DNA from 4 places in the Serratia entomophila genome. Region 1 is predicted to be linked to each of the others. Evidence: riboswitches for the same ligand, from Rfam matches in the RefSeq annotation. Region 1 holds a riboswitch; each other region holds the start of a gene.
The links. A riboswitch is a leader RNA that binds a small molecule or an ion and turns the genes downstream of it on or off. The one in region 1 is predicted to bind thiamine pyrophosphate.
Positions count from the first base shown of each region.

Region 2: another riboswitch for thiamine pyrophosphate. It lies ahead of thiC (phosphomethylpyrimidine synthase ThiC); the one in region 1 lies ahead of tenA (thiaminase II).
Region 3: another riboswitch for thiamine pyrophosphate. It lies ahead of thiM (hydroxyethylthiazole kinase); the one in region 1 lies ahead of tenA (thiaminase II).
Region 4: another riboswitch for thiamine pyrophosphate. It lies ahead of thiB (thiamine ABC transporter substrate binding subunit); the one in region 1 lies ahead of tenA (thiaminase II).

Region 1 is NZ_CP082787.1:3,175,802-3,179,765, reverse strand. It holds gene KHA73_RS15485 (ABC transporter substrate-binding protein) at 1-211, opposite strand, end outside; gene KHA73_RS15480 (ABC transporter permease) at 238-1,005, opposite strand; gene KHA73_RS15475 (ABC transporter ATP-binding protein) at 1,002-1,742, opposite strand; gene tenA (thiaminase II) at 1,739-2,419, opposite strand; TPP riboswitch at 2,482-2,584, opposite strand; gene KHA73_RS15465 (LLM class flavin-dependent oxidoreductase) at 2,745-3,767, shown strand; gene KHA73_RS15460 (SDR family NAD(P)-dependent oxidoreductase) at 3,795-3,964, shown strand, end outside.
Region 2 is NZ_CP082787.1:4,557,654-4,561,617, forward strand. It holds gene hemE (uroporphyrinogen decarboxylase) at 1-3, opposite strand, end outside; gene nudC (NAD(+) diphosphatase) at 42-809, opposite strand; gene rsd (sigma D regulator) at 909-1,412, shown strand; TPP riboswitch at 1,452-1,576, shown strand; gene thiC (phosphomethylpyrimidine synthase ThiC) at 1,688-3,631, shown strand; gene thiE (thiamine phosphate synthase) at 3,624-3,964, shown strand, end outside.
Region 3 is NZ_CP082787.1:3,707,904-3,711,867, forward strand. It holds gene thiD (bifunctional hydroxymethylpyrimidine kinase/phosphomethylpyrimidine kinase) at 32-832, opposite strand; gene thiM (hydroxyethylthiazole kinase) at 829-1,623, opposite strand; TPP riboswitch at 1,659-1,750, opposite strand; gene KHA73_RS17980 (GNAT family N-acetyltransferase) at 1,820-2,245, shown strand; gene KHA73_RS17985 (MFS transporter) at 2,264-3,478, opposite strand; gene KHA73_RS17990 (winged helix-turn-helix transcriptional regulator) at 3,574-3,964, shown strand, end outside.
Region 4 is NZ_CP082787.1:689,254-693,217, forward strand. It holds gene thiP (thiamine/thiamine pyrophosphate ABC transporter permease ThiP) at 1-689, opposite strand, end outside; gene thiB (thiamine ABC transporter substrate binding subunit) at 665-1,651, opposite strand; TPP riboswitch at 1,710-1,827, opposite strand; gene sgrR (HTH-type transcriptional regulator SgrR) at 1,865-3,526, opposite strand; gene sgrT (glucose uptake inhibitor SgrT) at 3,614-3,790, shown strand.

The DNA of each region.
Region 1 (3,964 bases):
CCAGGCGCGGCGGCAGCGCCGGATCGGAAGGCGGCACTATCTTGACGTCGAGCCCTTCGGCCTTGAAGGCGCCGATCTGCTCGGCCGCCAAGATCGGCGCGTGATCGGGGTTGATGTACCAGTCGAGCACCAGCGTCAGCTTTTCGGCGGCGCCTGCCGGGCTTGCCATCGCGGCGCCGAGCAGCAGCCCGCAGAGGGTTTTTTTGAGCATTGTCGTTCCCTTAAAGAGTGAAATCATCAGTGGTTTTCCGGCGCCCAGTCGATCAGGCGCCGCAGCAGCGCATCCACCGCCGCCCAGAGCAAGACGGTCATCAGCACCAGAATAAACAGCGCAGCGAAGCAAACGTCGGTCTGCATGCGCGCGTTGGCGTTAAGCATGACGTAGCCCAACCCCTCGGCCGAACCCACCCATTCGCCGATGATCGCGCCGATCGGCGCCACCGCGGCGGCCATGCGCAGCCCGGAGCCGAAGGCCGGCAACGCCGCCATCAGCCGTACATGGCGCAGCTGCGCCCAGCGCGAGGCGCCCATGGTGCGCGCCAGGTCGAGGTGATCGTTGCTGACGCGGCGCAGCCCGTCGAAGAAGGCGGAGGTTACCGGAAAGAAAATCACCAGCACCGCCATCGCCACCTTGGCGCTCATGCCGAAGCCGAACCACAGCACCAGCAGCGGGGCCAGCGCGAACACCGGTATCGCCTGGCTGGTGAGCACCAGCGGCATCAGCCAGCGCTGCAGGCGCGGGGAAAAGATCATGCACAGTGCGAGCGCCGCGCCGAGCAGCACCCCCAGCGCCAGGCCGCTAAGGATCTCCGAAGCGGTGACCAGCGTGTGCCAGGCGAGGTAATCGCGGCCGTTCCACAGCGCCTGCGCCACTGCAGAAGGTGCGGGCAGCAAAAAGGCGGGAATGTCGCCCAGGGTGAACAGCCACCACAGCAGCACCAGGCCGGCGAACACCGTCAGGGCGCGGCGCAGGCGGGCGCCCCTGGGTTCCTGAATGCGCTTCATCCTGCGGCCCTCACCAGCTGTTGCAGCAGTTCGGCCTGGCTTTTGAGCAGGTGAGGATCGTCCGGCGCGCGCGGCGGCTGCCCGGCAATGTCGTGGCTGTCGTCGATGCCCGCCGGGTAGCCGGCAAGCACCAGCAGCCGGTGGCTCAGGCGGCAGGCTTCCATCGGGTCATGGGTGATCAGCAGTACGGTATGCTGCGCCAGCAGTTCGGCGGCCAGCGTCTGGACAGTGGCGCGAGTGATGGCGTCCAGCGCCGAGAAAGGTTCATCCATCAGCACAATCGGCTGGCGCTCATACAGGGTGCGCGCAATGGCGGCGCGCTGGCGCATGCCGCCGGAAAGTTCTGCGGGGCGCGCTGCGCCGTAGCCGCCCAGCCCGACGCGCTCGAGCAGATGGGCGGCCCATTGCCGGTCGGCCCGTTCGCCGCGCAGCCGCGCGCCGAGGGTGATGTTCTGATCGAGGGTCAGCCAGGGGTAGAGCAGATCCCGTTGGCCCATATAGGCGATGCGCCCGGCGATCGGCAGGCCGTCGCTGCCGCTGACGCTGCCCGAAGTGGGCTGCGCCAGGCCGGCGATGATCTTAAGCAGGCTGGTTTTGCCCGAGCCGCTGGCACCGAGCAGGGCGACCACGCTGCCGCCGGCGATATCGAGATTCAGCCGTTCGAAGAGGGTCCGGCCGCCAAAGCGCAGGGTTAAATCCCGGATTTGAATGCCGGGCGGGGGCGAACTGCGGTTCATGAGGCGCTCAGCCCCATTTGCCAGAACGCCGATTCAAGCCGGGTGGCGGTGGTGAAGATCTCCGTCAGTTCGGCCAGGCGGCTTTCCGCACCGCGCTGGCGACCGACGTTCTCCAGCAGATCGATGGACGCCTGCACCCCGGCCAGGTAACCCGGATCGCCATAATTTTTGATCCAGGAGGCGTAAGGGTTGCCCGCCATTTGGGTGCCGGGATCGTTCAGCAGCCGCAGGCCGATTTCGGCATAGCCGGCGACGCAGGGCAGCAGGGCGGCCAGCAGATCGAGGGCGTCGCCGGAATGGCCGATGTCCAGCACGTAGCGGGTGTAGTTCATGGTTTCTGGCGCTTCAGGCTGGGCGGCTATCTGGTCTTCGTTCAATCCCCAGCCGGCGCAATAGGCCAGGTGCAGCGGCAGTTCGGCGACGATGGCGTTGAGCGAAGCGGCGGCGGCGCGCATCTCCGGCAGGGTGCGCAGTTTGCTGACCAGCAGGGCATAGGCACGAGCGAAGTGGATCAGGAACAGGTAGTCCTGGGTCAGATAGCGGCGGAAAGCGGCTTCGGGCAGCGTGCCGGCGGCCAGCTGCTGAATGAAGGGATGAGCGACGTAGTCCTGCCAGTGGCCGCCCGCCCGTTGGCGCAGCCGTCCGTAAAGACCTTGTTCGAACATGGTGGTAAACATGGGACCTCCCTGAGTAAGTGGAGATCCGGGCGCGCTGAGGTATGAACAGGCAATGACCGAAGGCGTTATTGCCGACCCGTCCCTTCGCTGGCATGACCCAGATCAGGTTCAAAGGGTTCGGCTTGCGCCATCTCAGCCCGTAACAGGACACCCCTCGGAGGAGCCTGTTATACGACATTTGTTTTTTGATTACAATGCTCGGGCGGGCGCGAAGGCGGCGGCGCCAATCTGTCCGTTTAGTGCGATCCGGGACAATTTCTCTGGCACAGGCGGCGGCATTTTTGTCACTGTAATGCCGTTACGTTGAATCTGAGGAGCACTGCCCATGAAAAAGATCGGATTTCTCTCTTTCGGCCACTGGGCGCCTTCCGCTCAGTCGGGCACCCGTTCGGCCGCAGACGCGCTGCTGCAGTCCATCGATCTGGCGGTCGCCGCCGAAGATCTGGGGGCTGACGGCGCCTATTTCCGCGTGCATCACTTCGCGCGCCAGCTCAGTTCGCCATTCCCGCTGCTGGCCGCCATCGGCGCCCGCACCCAGCGCATCGAGATCGGCACCGGCGTGATCGACATGCGCTATGAGAACCCGTTGTACATGGTGGAAGACGCCGGCGCCGCCGACCTGATCTCGGGGGGGCGTTTACAGCTGGGCATCAGCCGCGGTTCGCCGGAGCAGGTGATCGACGGCTGGCGCTATTTCGGCTATACGCCGGCCGAGGGGGAAACCGAAGCGGATATGGCGCGCCGCCACACTGAGGTGCTGCTCGAAGCCCTGCGCGGTGAAGGCTTTGCCGAGCCCAATCCGCAGCCGATGTTCCCCAATCCGCCGGGCCTGCTGCGCCCCGAGCCGTTCTCCGCCGGGCTGCGGGATCGCATCTGGTGGGGGGCAAGCTCGAACGCCACGGCGGTGTGGGCGGCGAAGCTGGGCATGAACCTGCAGAGCTCGACGCTGAAAAACGACGAGACCGGCGAGCCGTTTCACGTGCAGCAGGCCAGCCAGATACGCGCCTATCGCGCCGCCTGGAAAGAGGCCGGGCACGCGCGCGCGCCACGGGTGTCGGTCAGCCGCAGCATCTTTGCGCTGATGGACCAACGGGACCGCAGCTACTTCGGCGGCAGCGGCAAAGAGGGCGACCAGGTGGGCTATATCGACCAGCAAACCCGGGCGATTTTCGGCCGCAGCTACGCCGCCGAGCCGGATGTGTTGATCGAGCAGCTGGCGCAGGACGAGGCGATTGCCGAAGCCGACACGCTGCTGCTGACGGTACCCAATCAGCTGGGCGTGGATTACAACGCGCACGTGATTGAATCGATCCTGACCCATGTCGCACCGGCGCTGGGCTGGCGCTGAGCGGCCAAACCTGAAAGGACGTTTGCCATGTCACGTATTTTCATCACCGGTTCGGCCGACGGGCTGGGCCGTGCGGCGGCGGAAACCCTGTTGGGCGAAGGCCATCAGGTGATCCTGCATGCCCGCGAACCGGGGCGGCTCGAGGCCGTGCGCGATCTGCTGACCAGAGGCGCGCAGGCGGTTACCGGCGATCTGTC
Region 2 (3,964 bases), 1.4 Mb from region 1:
CATTTATGGGGCTCCCTTAATAATCTGCCCGCCATTGTACATTATTCTGCCCGGCACAGCGCCACGGTGTCCTCTATCAACCGGCGCGCCACGGTGCCGGGCGGCGGCAACAGCGGCAGTTGGTCATAGCGGTACCACCCGGCGTTGAGCAACTCCTTGGGATCGTGGCGCAGCTCGCCCTGATGGTAGTCGGCCATAAAGGCCATCATCAGCGAATGCGGGAACGGCCAGGGCTGGGAGGTGACATAGCGCAGGTTCTTGATTTCAATATTGCTCTCTTCCATCACCTCGCGCGCGGCCGCCTGCTCCAGCGTCTCGCCCACCTCAACGAAGCCGGCCAGCACCGTGTGGATGCCGCCGCGGTGGCGAACGTGTTGCGCCAGCAGGATCTGGTCGTCGCGCCGGATGGCGACGATCACGCAGGGGGCGATCTGCGGATAGTAGCGCTCACGGCAGTGGCCGCACAGGCAGGCGCTTTCGCTGCGGCTGAGGTGCATTTCATGGCCGCAGTAGCCGCAATAGCGATGGGAACGATAGAAATCGGCCAACTGGACGCCGCGCCCGGCGAGCTGGAACAAACCGCGATCCAGTTCGAGCAGTTGCCGCACCGAGCCCATGTCGTGCGGCATCGCCTGCCGAACCAGCCAGACAGGCGCACCGCCCCACTCACCGATAGTGCGCGCCATCTTGCCCTGCAGGGAAAAAGAGGCGGCCGAACCGAACGGCAGTTCACCTTGCGGTAACCAAAGTTTGCTTTCATGGCTGACTATCCACCAGCCATTTTCATTACCCGTTAATGCAAGTTCCATATCGTTGTTGCACAACCTCAGCTTCACTGGCACTCTACAAATCGGCCTTGTTACATTTTAATAACTTACTGTTACTTTTTATTAATGACGGAGTCAAACATGCTCAACCGTTTGGAAAGCCTGACTCAACGCCTTGGTGGTAGTAATGAATTAGTCGATCAATGGCTTCAGGCCCGCAAGCAGTTGCTGGTCGCCTACTGTACTTTAGTGGGCCTCAAACCGAATAAAGAAAAGCATACGCCGCTGAATGAAAAAGCGCTGGAGAACTTTTGCCATAATCTGGTGGATTATCTCTCAGCCGGGCATTTCCATATCTATGACAGAATTATCAAACAAGTGGAAGGTTCCTCCAGTCCGAAAATGACGCTGTCGGTTAACATCTACCCCAAGCTCTGGGCCAATACCGAGCAGATCATGGCGTTCCACGATCGCTATACCGAAGTGGATATCGATCAGGACCTGTGCCTGGAGCTCCACCAGGCGTTGTCGGATATCGGCGAAACCCTGGCCGCACGTTTTACCCTGGAAGACCGGCTGATCCACCTGGCGGCGGAAGCCCCTCAGTCGCCCCTGCCGGACCAGGCGCTGGATCAGGCGCGTTAGAATTTTGTAGTTTTTTTTATTATCCCTCCTATACTGGGGGGCATCTTGTCGGAGTGCCTAGCGCCTGATTTGTTCAACAAATTGGCCAGGCTGAGACCGTTAATTCGGGATCCGCGGAACCTGATCGGGTTAATACCCGCGAAGGGAACAAGAGTAATCTATCGCCACAGGCAGGACTCCTCCCGGTTAGGGACGATCCGCTTTACCGGCCAGCACCATTACTCCCTCCGAGCTCCAGACAAGCAACTTTCCCAACCCACTGGTAGGAACTTGCTATGTCTAACGTTAAGAAACCTCGTGCCCGCAAAGCACAACGCGAAGCCGCCCAGCAGTTTATCGACAGCCTGCAGGGGATGGCCTTCCCCAACTCACGCCGTATCTATCTGCAGGGCGCACGCAGCGACGTGCAGGTGCCGATGCGCGAAATCCAGCTCAGCCCGACGCTGATCGGCGGTGGCAAGGACAACCCGCAGTACCAGCCGAACGAGGCCATTCCGGTGTATGACACCGCCGGCCCCTACGGCGATCCGCAGGCCCAGCTCAACGTTCATGCCGGCCTGGCCAAACTGCGCACCGGCTGGATTGAAGAACGCGGTGATACCGCGCCCCTGAGCGGCGTCAGCTCCGGTTTCACCCAGCAGCGCCTGGCGGACGAGGGGTTGGACCATCTGCGTTTCGAACACCTGCCGCAGCCGCGCAGGGCGCAACCGGGTAAATGCGTCACCCAGCTGCACTATGCCCGCGCCGGCATCGTCACCCCGGAGATGGCGTTTATCGCCATCCGTGAAAACATGGGGCGCGAACGCATTCGCGGCGAAGCGTTGCGCCGGCAGCACCCGGGCCAGGGCTGGGGCGCCAATCTGCCCGACAACATTACCCCGGAATTCGTGCGCCAGGAGGTGGCCGCCGGCCGCGCCATCATCCCCGCCAACATCAACCACCCGGAATCCGAACCGATGATCATCGGCCGCAATTTCCTGGTGAAGGTCAACGCCAATATCGGCAACTCGGCGGTGAGCTCCTCGATAGAAGAGGAAGTGGAAAAGCTGGTGTGGGCGACTCGCTGGGGCGCCGACACCGTGATGGATCTGTCCACCGGCCGCTATATCCACGAAACCCGCGAATGGATCCTGCGCAACAGCCCGGTGCCCATCGGCACGGTGCCGATTTATCAGGCGCTGGAGAAGGTGAACGGCGTGGCGGAAAACCTGACCTGGGAAATGTTCCGCGATACCCTGCTGGAACAGGCGGAACAAGGGGTGGACTACTTCACCATCCACGCCGGCGTGCTGCTGCGCTATGTGCCGATGACCGCCAAACGCCTGACCGGCATCGTTTCGCGCGGCGGTTCGATCATGGCCAAATGGTGCCTGTCGCACCACCAGGAAAACTTCCTGTACCAACACTTCCGTGAAATCTGTGAGATCTGCGCCGCCTATGACGTTTCGCTGTCGCTCGGCGACGGCCTGCGCCCGGGCTCCATTCAGGACGCCAACGACGAAGCGCAGTTCGCCGAGCTGCATACCCTCGGTGAGCTGACCAAAATCGCCTGGGAGTACGACGTGCAGGTGATGATCGAAGGCCCCGGCCACGTGCCGATGCAGATGATCCGCCGCAACATGACCGAAGAACTGGAACACTGCCACGAGGCGCCGTTCTATACCCTCGGCCCGCTGACCACCGATATCGCCCCGGGTTATGACCACTTCACCTCCGGCATAGGCGCGGCGATGATCGGCTGGTTCGGGTGCGCCATGCTGTGTTACGTCACGCCGAAAGAACACCTCGGCCTGCCGAACAAGGAAGACGTTAAACAAGGACTTATCACCTACAAGATAGCCGCCCACGCCGCCGATCTGGCCAAGGGCCACCCGGGCGCGCAGATCCGCGACAACGCCATGTCCAAAGCCCGCTTCGAATTCCGCTGGGAAGATCAGTTCAACCTGGCGCTCGATCCGGCCACCGCCCGCGCCTACCACGACGAAACCCTGCCACAGGAGTCCGGCAAAATCGCCCACTTCTGCTCGATGTGCGGGCCGAAATTCTGCTCGATGAAAATCTCGCAGGAAGTGCGCGATTACGCCGCCGCTCAGGAGGCCGCCAAACCGATAGAAGTGCAGCTGGACGGCATGGAAAAAATGTCGGCCGAGTTCCGTTCACGCGGCAGCGAGCTGTATCACAGCGCCGGTAACCTGCAAGAGGAAATAAGCAATGACTGATATCACCACCCCGTTCCCCGCCACCCCGCACAAGCTGGGGTTGTACCCGGTGGTCGACAGCGTCGAATGGATCGCCCGCCTGCTGGGCGCCGGCGTCACCACTATTCAACTGCGCATCAAGGATCTGCCGGATGAGCAGGTAGAGGAAGACATCGCCGCCGCCATCGCCCTGGGCAAGCGGCATCATGCGCGGCTGTTCATCAACGATTATTGGCGGCTGGCGATCAAGCACGGCGCCTATGGCGTGCACCTCGGCCAGGAAGATCTGAATACCACCGATCTGGCGGCGATCCACCGCGCCGGGTTGCGGCTGGGGGTATCGACCCACGACGA
Region 3 (3,964 bases), 530 kb from region 1:
AGTCAGACCGCAATGACGGCAAAAAGTTGGCTCACCACCAGGCATGGAAATGATGCACCGGCCCGATGCCGTGCCCCACTTCCAGCGTATCCGCCTGCTGCAGCGCCTTTTGCAGATAGTCCTTGGCGGCGGCGACGGTTGCCGCCCAGTCATCATGACGCGGGCGCAGCGCCGCCAGCGCCGCCGACAGCGTGCAGCCGGTGCCGTGCGTATGGCGGGTGGCGACGCGCGGCGCGCTAAAGCGCTGCTCCTGCCCGGCGGTAAACAGCCAGTCCGGGCTCTCGCTTTCGCTCAGGTGGCCGCCCTTCATCAGCACCGCCTGGCAGCCCATCGCCAGCAACGCCCGCCCCTGTTCACGCATTTGCAGTTCATTTTCCGCCGGCGCGCACGCCAGCAAGGCGGCCGCTTCCGGCAGGTTTGGCGTGATGATCGACACCAGCGGCAGCAGTTCACGGCGGATCGACTCCACCGCCTCCGGCGCCAGCAGCGGATCGCCGCTTTTCGCCAGCATCACCGTATCCAGCACCACAAATTCCGGCCGATAATGGCGCAGCCGCTCGGCTACAGCCTGCACGATCGCCGCGTTGGCCAACATGCCTATTTTGGTGCTGTCGATGCGCAGATCGCTGAACACCGAATCCAACTGGGCGGCGACGAACGCCGGTTCAATCTGATAAACCGACTGCACGCCGCGGGTATTTTGCGCCACCAGCGCAGTGATCACCGAAGCGCCGTATGCCCCCAGCGCCGAGAAGGCTTTCAGATCGGCCTGAATGCCGGCGCCACCGCTGGGATCGGTGCCGGCGATAGTCAAAGCGTTGATGCGTTTCATTGCAGATCCTCCGCGCGCAGCCGGTACAGGGCGTCGAGGAACGCCGGGGTAAAGCTGCCCGGCCCGGCGGCAGCCGCGGCTGCCAGACCGCCGCAGTGCGACATCACCCGGCAGGCGGTGGCGACGTTATCCAACCGCTCGCCCGGCAGGCTGCAAAATGCCGCCACTACCGCCGACAGGGCGCAGCCGGTGCCGACCACCCGCGTCATCAATGCATCACCGCCGGCTACCGCCCAATCCCGTTGGCCGTCGGTAACGTAATCCACCGCGCCGGTCACCGCCACTATCGCACCGCTGCGGCGCGCCAGCTCGCGGGCGGCGGGCAAGGCGGCCAGCGAATCGTCGGCGCTGTCTACCCCGCGGCCGTTGGCCTGCAGGCCGCTGAGCGCCATGATCTCGGACGCGTTGCCCCTGATCGCCGCCGGTTGTTCGTCCAACAGCTTTTTGGCAAAGGCGGTGCGGTAGGCCAACCCGCCAACCGCCACCGGATCCAACGCCCAGGGCGTGCCCGCCTGGTTGGCGGCCGCCACCGCCGCCAGCATCGATTCGGCGCGCGGAGCATTAAGGGTGCCGATATTGATCAACAGCGCGTCCGCCAGCCGGCTGAACTGCGCCGCCTCGCCCGGCTCCACCACCATCGCCGGCGAAGCGCCGAGCGCCAGCAAAACGTTGGCCGTCAACGACTGCACCACTTCATTGGTCAGGCAGTGAACCAGCGGGGGCCGGCGTTTGAATTGGGTCAGACAGGCCGCGGCGCGTGCGCCGGGTAAAGCTTCAGGTCGAGCGAACATATTCCTCCCAACCGGCGTTCAAGAAGGCGGGTACCGGTTGGGCACCGAGACTTCCCTACGCTGGCATAATCCAGATCAGGTAATACGGGTAAAATCTCAGCCCTGACGGGCACCCCGAGTCAAGACCGCCATTATTGGGCTTGCCGCCGGTGAGGTCAATCGCGCTATAGTGGGGAAAAAATAAAAAGGAGACGCCATGCACACAAGACCATACCAAGAGGCCGATCGCCCGTTCCTGCGCACCCTGTACCTGGCTTCGCGCAAGGCGGCGTTCACCTGGTGCAATACCGACGGTTATCGGCTGGAGGATTTCGATCGCTCGACGCTGGGCGAGGATATCTGGGTGGCGGAGGAGGACGGCAAACTGCTGGGGTTCGTGTCGATTTATCGCGCCGACAACTTCATCCATAACCTGTATGTCGACCCACATCTGCCGCCGCGCGGCGTCGGCAGCGCCCTGCTGCAGGCGGCGGAGCGCACCTTCACCGCCACTGGCGCATTGAAATGCCTGGTGAAAAACGAGAAGGCGCTGGCGTTCTATCGCAAACACGGCTGGCGCACCATTTCGACCGGCAACGACGGCGAAGAGGACTATTACCTGCTGCACTCGCCGGCGAAATAATAAGAGCGCGGCGCCACGTCATGGCCGCTCGGGCATGGCGCGCAGCGTCAGCCGCCAGAACAGCAGCGCGCCGAGGCTGACGCTCGCCCCCAGCCAGCACACGCCGCTCCAACCGGCCCAGGCGTAAACGTGGGTGCTGGCGAAGGCGCCCAATCCGCTGCCGGCGGCGTAAAACAGCATATAACACCCCACCAGCCGGCTGTGACTCTGCGGATGGGCGTTGAAGATCATGCTCTGGTTCAGCACGTGGATCGCCTGCCCGGCCAGATCCAACAGCACGATGCCCGCCACCAGCCAAATTAGGCCATAGCCCAGCATGCCGAGCGGCAGCCAGGCCAGCGTCAGCAACAGCAGGCAAACGCCGCTGGCCAACTGCCCCAGCCCGCGATCGGCAAGATGCCCGGCGCGCATCGCCGCCAGAGCGCCTACCGCCCCCACCAGCCCGAATGCTCCCACCACCGAATGGGAAAAGTTAAACGGCGGCCGGCTGAGCGGCAGCACCAGCGCGCTCCAGAAGATGCTGAACGCCGCAAACATCAGCAGCGCCAGCATGCCGCGAATTTGCAGCGTGCGATCGCGCCGCAATAGCGTCAGCATCGAGCGCAATAAGGCCGGATAGCTGAGCGTTTGGGGTGGCGTCTGCAGTGCAGGCAACAGGCGCGCCAAAATGGGCAACAAAACCAACGTGACCCCAGCGGAGAAAAAATACACCGTGCGCCAGCCGCCGATGTCCGCCAGCGCGCCGGAAAGCGTGCGCGCCAACAACAGCCCCAGCACCACCCCCCCCTGCGCCGCCCCCACCACCCGCCCGCGTTCGTGCGGCGCGGCCAGGGTAGCGGCAAAGGCGATCAGCCCTTGCGTCATGGCGGTGCCCAGCAGCCCCACCAGCAGCATGCCCGCCAGCAGCAACAGGCTGCTGTTCGACCACCCCACCGCCAGCAAGGCGGCAATCAACAGCAGCTGCTGGGCGGCCAACAGCTGGCGCCGATTAACCCGATCGCCCAGCGGCACCACCAACAACAAAGCCAGCGCGCAGCCGAGCTGGGTAACGGTGATCACCATGCCCACCGCCGCCAGGCTGATGCCGAAATCTGCGGCGATGGCATCCAGCAGCGGCTGCGCATAGTAGACATTGGCCACGCTGAAGGCGCTGGCCCCGGCCAGCAACAGCACCAGCGAAGCAGGCAGCCGATCCGCTGCGGCGTACGGGGCATCTAGCAATTTGTCGCTCATCGTCAGCTCCAATGTGGTTTCATTATTAAACCCAATGAACTTTACGCACAGAGGTTTTATAATGCAACCAGATCTTGCTGCTGGAGTGGAACACCGTGAAACGTAAAAGCCTGGAAGACGCGCAGTGCCCGGTGGCGCGCACGCTGGATGTGATTGGCGAATGGTGGTCGCTATTGATCGTGCGCGACGCCTTCGACGGCGTACGCCGCTTCAGCGAATTTCAAAAAGGGCTGGGGATGGCGAAAAACATCCTCTCTACCCGCCTGCGCACCCTGGTGGCGCACGGGGTGCTGGAGGTCGTCCCGGCCTCGGACGGCAGCGCCTATCAGGAATATGCGCTGACCGCCAAAGGCCGCGCGCTGTTTCCGGTGATCGTCGGCCTACGCCAGTGGGGGGAGGATTATCTGTTCAGCGAAGGAGAGACGCATTCAACGCTGGTGGAAGCCGACAGCGGCCGGCCGATCCCGCGCATGACGCCGACCGGCG
Region 4 (3,964 bases), 2.5 Mb from region 1:
ATAGCCAGTTCTATCGTGGTGGCCTGGGGCCCGCCGCCCAGCGACAGTACGGTGGCGAAACTGGCGAAGCACAGCATGAAAATCAAGGCGCCGCTCGGCAGGATCTGCCGGCGCAGCGCCGGCCATTCGACAAAGCGGAACTGCTGCCAGCCGTTCATGCCGAGCTGAGCCGCCAGCTGGCGCTGTTCGACCGGGATATGTTCCAGCGCCTGCATCAGCAGGCGGGTGGCCAGCGGCAGGTTAAAAAACACGTGCGCCAGCAGGATGCCCTGCAGGCCATACGGCGAGAAGCTGTAGTTGACGCCCAGCCAGCCGCACAGCGTCGCCAGCCAGCCCTGGCGGCCATAGACGCTGAGCAGGCCGAACACCGCCACCAGCACCGGCAGCACCAGCGTCATTGCGCACAGCCGGAGCAGCAGTTGGCGGCCGGGGAAGCGGCGGCGATACAGCGCCCGCGCCAGCAGGATGGCGGGCAGCACCGAGATCAGCGCAGACAGCAGCGCCTGCCGAAAGGTGAAGCGCACCACGTGCCACAGGTAGCTGTCCTGCCACAGGCCGCGCCAGTCGCTTTCCGGCGCGTGCCGCCACAGCGAGCCCATCGCCAGCGCGGCGATGGCCAGGATCAGCCCGGCGGCCAGCAGCCCCGGCCATAGCCAGCGGGGGATTACTGGCTGACGGCGGTTTGCCATGCCCGGATCCAACTGCCGCGTTGCCTGGCCACCTCTTCGGCGCTGTACTGCAGCGCGGTCTGTGGGACTATCATCTGTTCAAAGCCGGCCGGCAGCGGGGTGTTTATCACCGGGTACATCCAGTTGCCGGTCGGAATGCTGTTCTGGAACGCCGGTGTCACCATAAATTGCATGAAGCGCTCCGCCAGCGCCGGCTGTTTGGCGGCCTTCAGCTTGCCCGCCACTTCAACCTGCAAGTAGTGGCCTTCGCTGAAGTTGGCGGCGGCGTAGCCGTCTTTTTTCTCTTCAATCAGGTGATAGGCCGGGGAAGTGGTATAGCTGAGCACCAGGTCGCCTTCGCCCTTGAGGAACAGGCCGTAGGCTTCGCTCCAGCCTTTGGTGACGGTGACGGTTTTCTTCGCCAGCTGCCGCCAGGCCGCCGGCGCCTTGTCGCCATAGACCTTTTGCATCCACAGCAGCAGGCCGAGGCCCGGCGTGCTGGTGCGCGGATCTTCATAGATCACCTTCCAGTTTTGATCGCTGCTGACCAGTTCCTGCAGGCTTTTCGGCGGGTTTTTCAGTTTGTCCTTGTTGTAGACGAAGGCGAAGTAGCCGTAGTCATAAGGCACGAAGGTTTTATCCTGCCAGCCGCCCGGCACGGTCAGTTTGCCGGTATCCACGCCGCTCGGCGCGAACAGCCCGGTCTGCTGGGCGGCCTGCAGCAGGTTGTTGTCCAGGCCCAGCACCACGTCGGCTGCGCTGTTGGTGCCTTCCATGCGCAGGCGGTTCAGCAGCGACACGCCGTCTTCCAGCGCGACGAATTTCAGCTCGCAGTCGCAGTCGGCCTCGAAGGCTTTTTTCACCGCCGGGCCGGGGCCCCAGTCGGCGGCGAAGGAGTCATAGGTGTAGACCGTCAGCGTCGGCTTGGCGAGCGCCGGCGCGGCGCACAGCAGCAGTAAGCAGGGCAGATATTTTTTGACCACGTTGCACTCCTGAAAAATAAGGGGGCAAGGGCATCTGAGAGGGGCGAGGCGGCCAGGCCGGATCGCTATGCTCAAATCCCTCCGCCGGTATTGACCGGATCAGGTTCGACGGGTGTGCTCTCAGCGGAAAAGCGGGCTTTCTTCATCGCCTGCTTTCCGCACCCCGTTGAGACGGCGCTATTGTAAAGACTAACCGACGCAGGCGAAAGGCGCTTATGCCTCCGGCGGTGCAAACCAGGCGGATTTGAAGTCGAACCAGCCGAGGGTGTTCATGCGCACGCCGCGCATGCTGCGCTGGCCGTGCAGCTGCAGCCAGTGGTGGAACAGCGGATGCAGCTGGTGTCCGCTGACCAGCCGTTGGCAGAAATCCGCCAGCGGCAGGCGGTTGGCGCGCCACTGCGCGGCGTCCTGCGCCAGATCTTCATGCATGCAGTGCTGCAACAGCGGCAGCTCATACAGGGTGGCGAACAGCGAGAATTCCAGCGGCAGGGTAAAATTGGCGCTGCCGAGCCACAGATCGCTCTGCGCATCGCCCTTATGCCAGGTGGCGTAATCTACGGTCTGCACAATCAGCCTGACGCCATGCTGAGCCAGCAGCGGTTCGATGGCCTGGCGGATGGCGTGGAACTCCGAGTGCTCGTTGAAATAGGTGATCGTCAGCGCGGTCAGGCCCGCCGGTTTGGGCTGCTGCGCCAGCGCGCGATTGTGATGCCAGCGCGGCAGCAGGCCATAGGCCGGCGACCAATAGCGTTGGTAGACCGGCCCGGCGTTGCTCAATAGAGATATTGGGTTGATCAGTTCGCACAGCCAGCTGCGGATGGCCGGATCGGCCGCCAGCAGGGAACGCTGGTCGAACAGCAGAAAGTAGCAGCCTTCCTCCAGCCGGCTTTCCAGCTCGTTTTTGCCGGTGTCGTCGCCCTGCAGCTGGACGCCGGAGTGCACCAGCTCCTCGGTAACTTCCGGCAGCACCCAGATATTCACCTCGTCGATCAGCGCCCGGTAGCCAAAATAGTCATCGAAGGCGTGGATCTTCATCTGGCTGCGGTGGTTACGCACCACGCTGTATGGGCCAGTGCCTATCGGATGGCGGGCGAAATCCGGCAGGCTGCGCCATTCGCGCGGCAGGATCATCGCGTGCACGCTGCCCAGCAGCCAGGGTAGCCAGTAGTCGGGGCTGTTCAGGCGCACATCGATGACGTAAGGCGTCGGCGAGGTGACGCTCTCGATGTGTGAAAACAGCGGTTGCGGCATCAACCGGTTGAGCGAGCTGATGACGTCTTCCATCTCCAGTTCGCGGCCGTGGTGGAAATGGATCGCCGGGCGCAGGTAAAAACGCCAGTGCAGCGGTGTCAGGGCCTGCCAGTGATGGGAAAGATCGGACTCCAGTTCCCCGTTTTCCTCATTTATGCGCGTCAGACCGCTGAAGATTTGCCGGGCCAGGTGGGTTTCCGAACGCCGCAGCGCCGAGCCGGGCAACAGGTTGTACAACTGGCGATAGTAGAGCACCCGCAGAATGTGTTTGCCCTGGCGGAAGCTGCGGCCCAGCTGGGACAACAGCATCTGGCGCACCACGTTTTTGTCGCCGACCAGCTGTACCAATTGATCGATGCGATCCTGCTCCAGCAGCTCCTCGGCCCGCTGCTGCTGCAGCGCCAGGCCGGTATAGTGGAAGCTGAGCTGCGAACGCTTGCCGCGCCCCGACTCCGCCTGCCAGGTCAGCCAGCCCTGCTGCTGCATGGCGCTCAGCAGCGAGCGCACGTGGCGCCGCGAACAGCTGAGCACCTCCGCCAGTTCCTGCAGCGTGGTTTCGGTGGTTTCGCCATGGCAGCGCTGCCACAGGCGGATGAACTGCTGCTGCAATCTGGAGGTGGACATAAAAGAGGAACGCTCCCGCATCAATTCGTCAATTTATCTTTCCCTATATTACGCCGATAATTTTAATCAATGAAAGGGGGAGGGCGAATGATGAAAGCTTTCTTGTCAAAACGGTTCTATCAGCGCTATTTCAGCGCGGTGCGCCGCCAGCACGCCGACTGGCTGGGTCTGGTGCCTGAGCAGGCGCGGCTGGAGATGCTGGCCCACCTGACCCAGTGGGATATCAAGGACATGAGCGAAAAGCAGTACCGCGAACATCTTTGAACGACGCTGCGGCTTGAAATACGCGGGGCAAAAGAGTTTCTGAGTAATGGTGCAGTTTCACCAGCCAGTGGGGTAACCCACTGGTTTTTTTATTCGTGGTCCTGGCGAGGCGCTTGCATTTTTCCCGCCGTGGCCTAAGGTTTCCACTTCTGCTTTAAGGTCAGGGACGAAGAT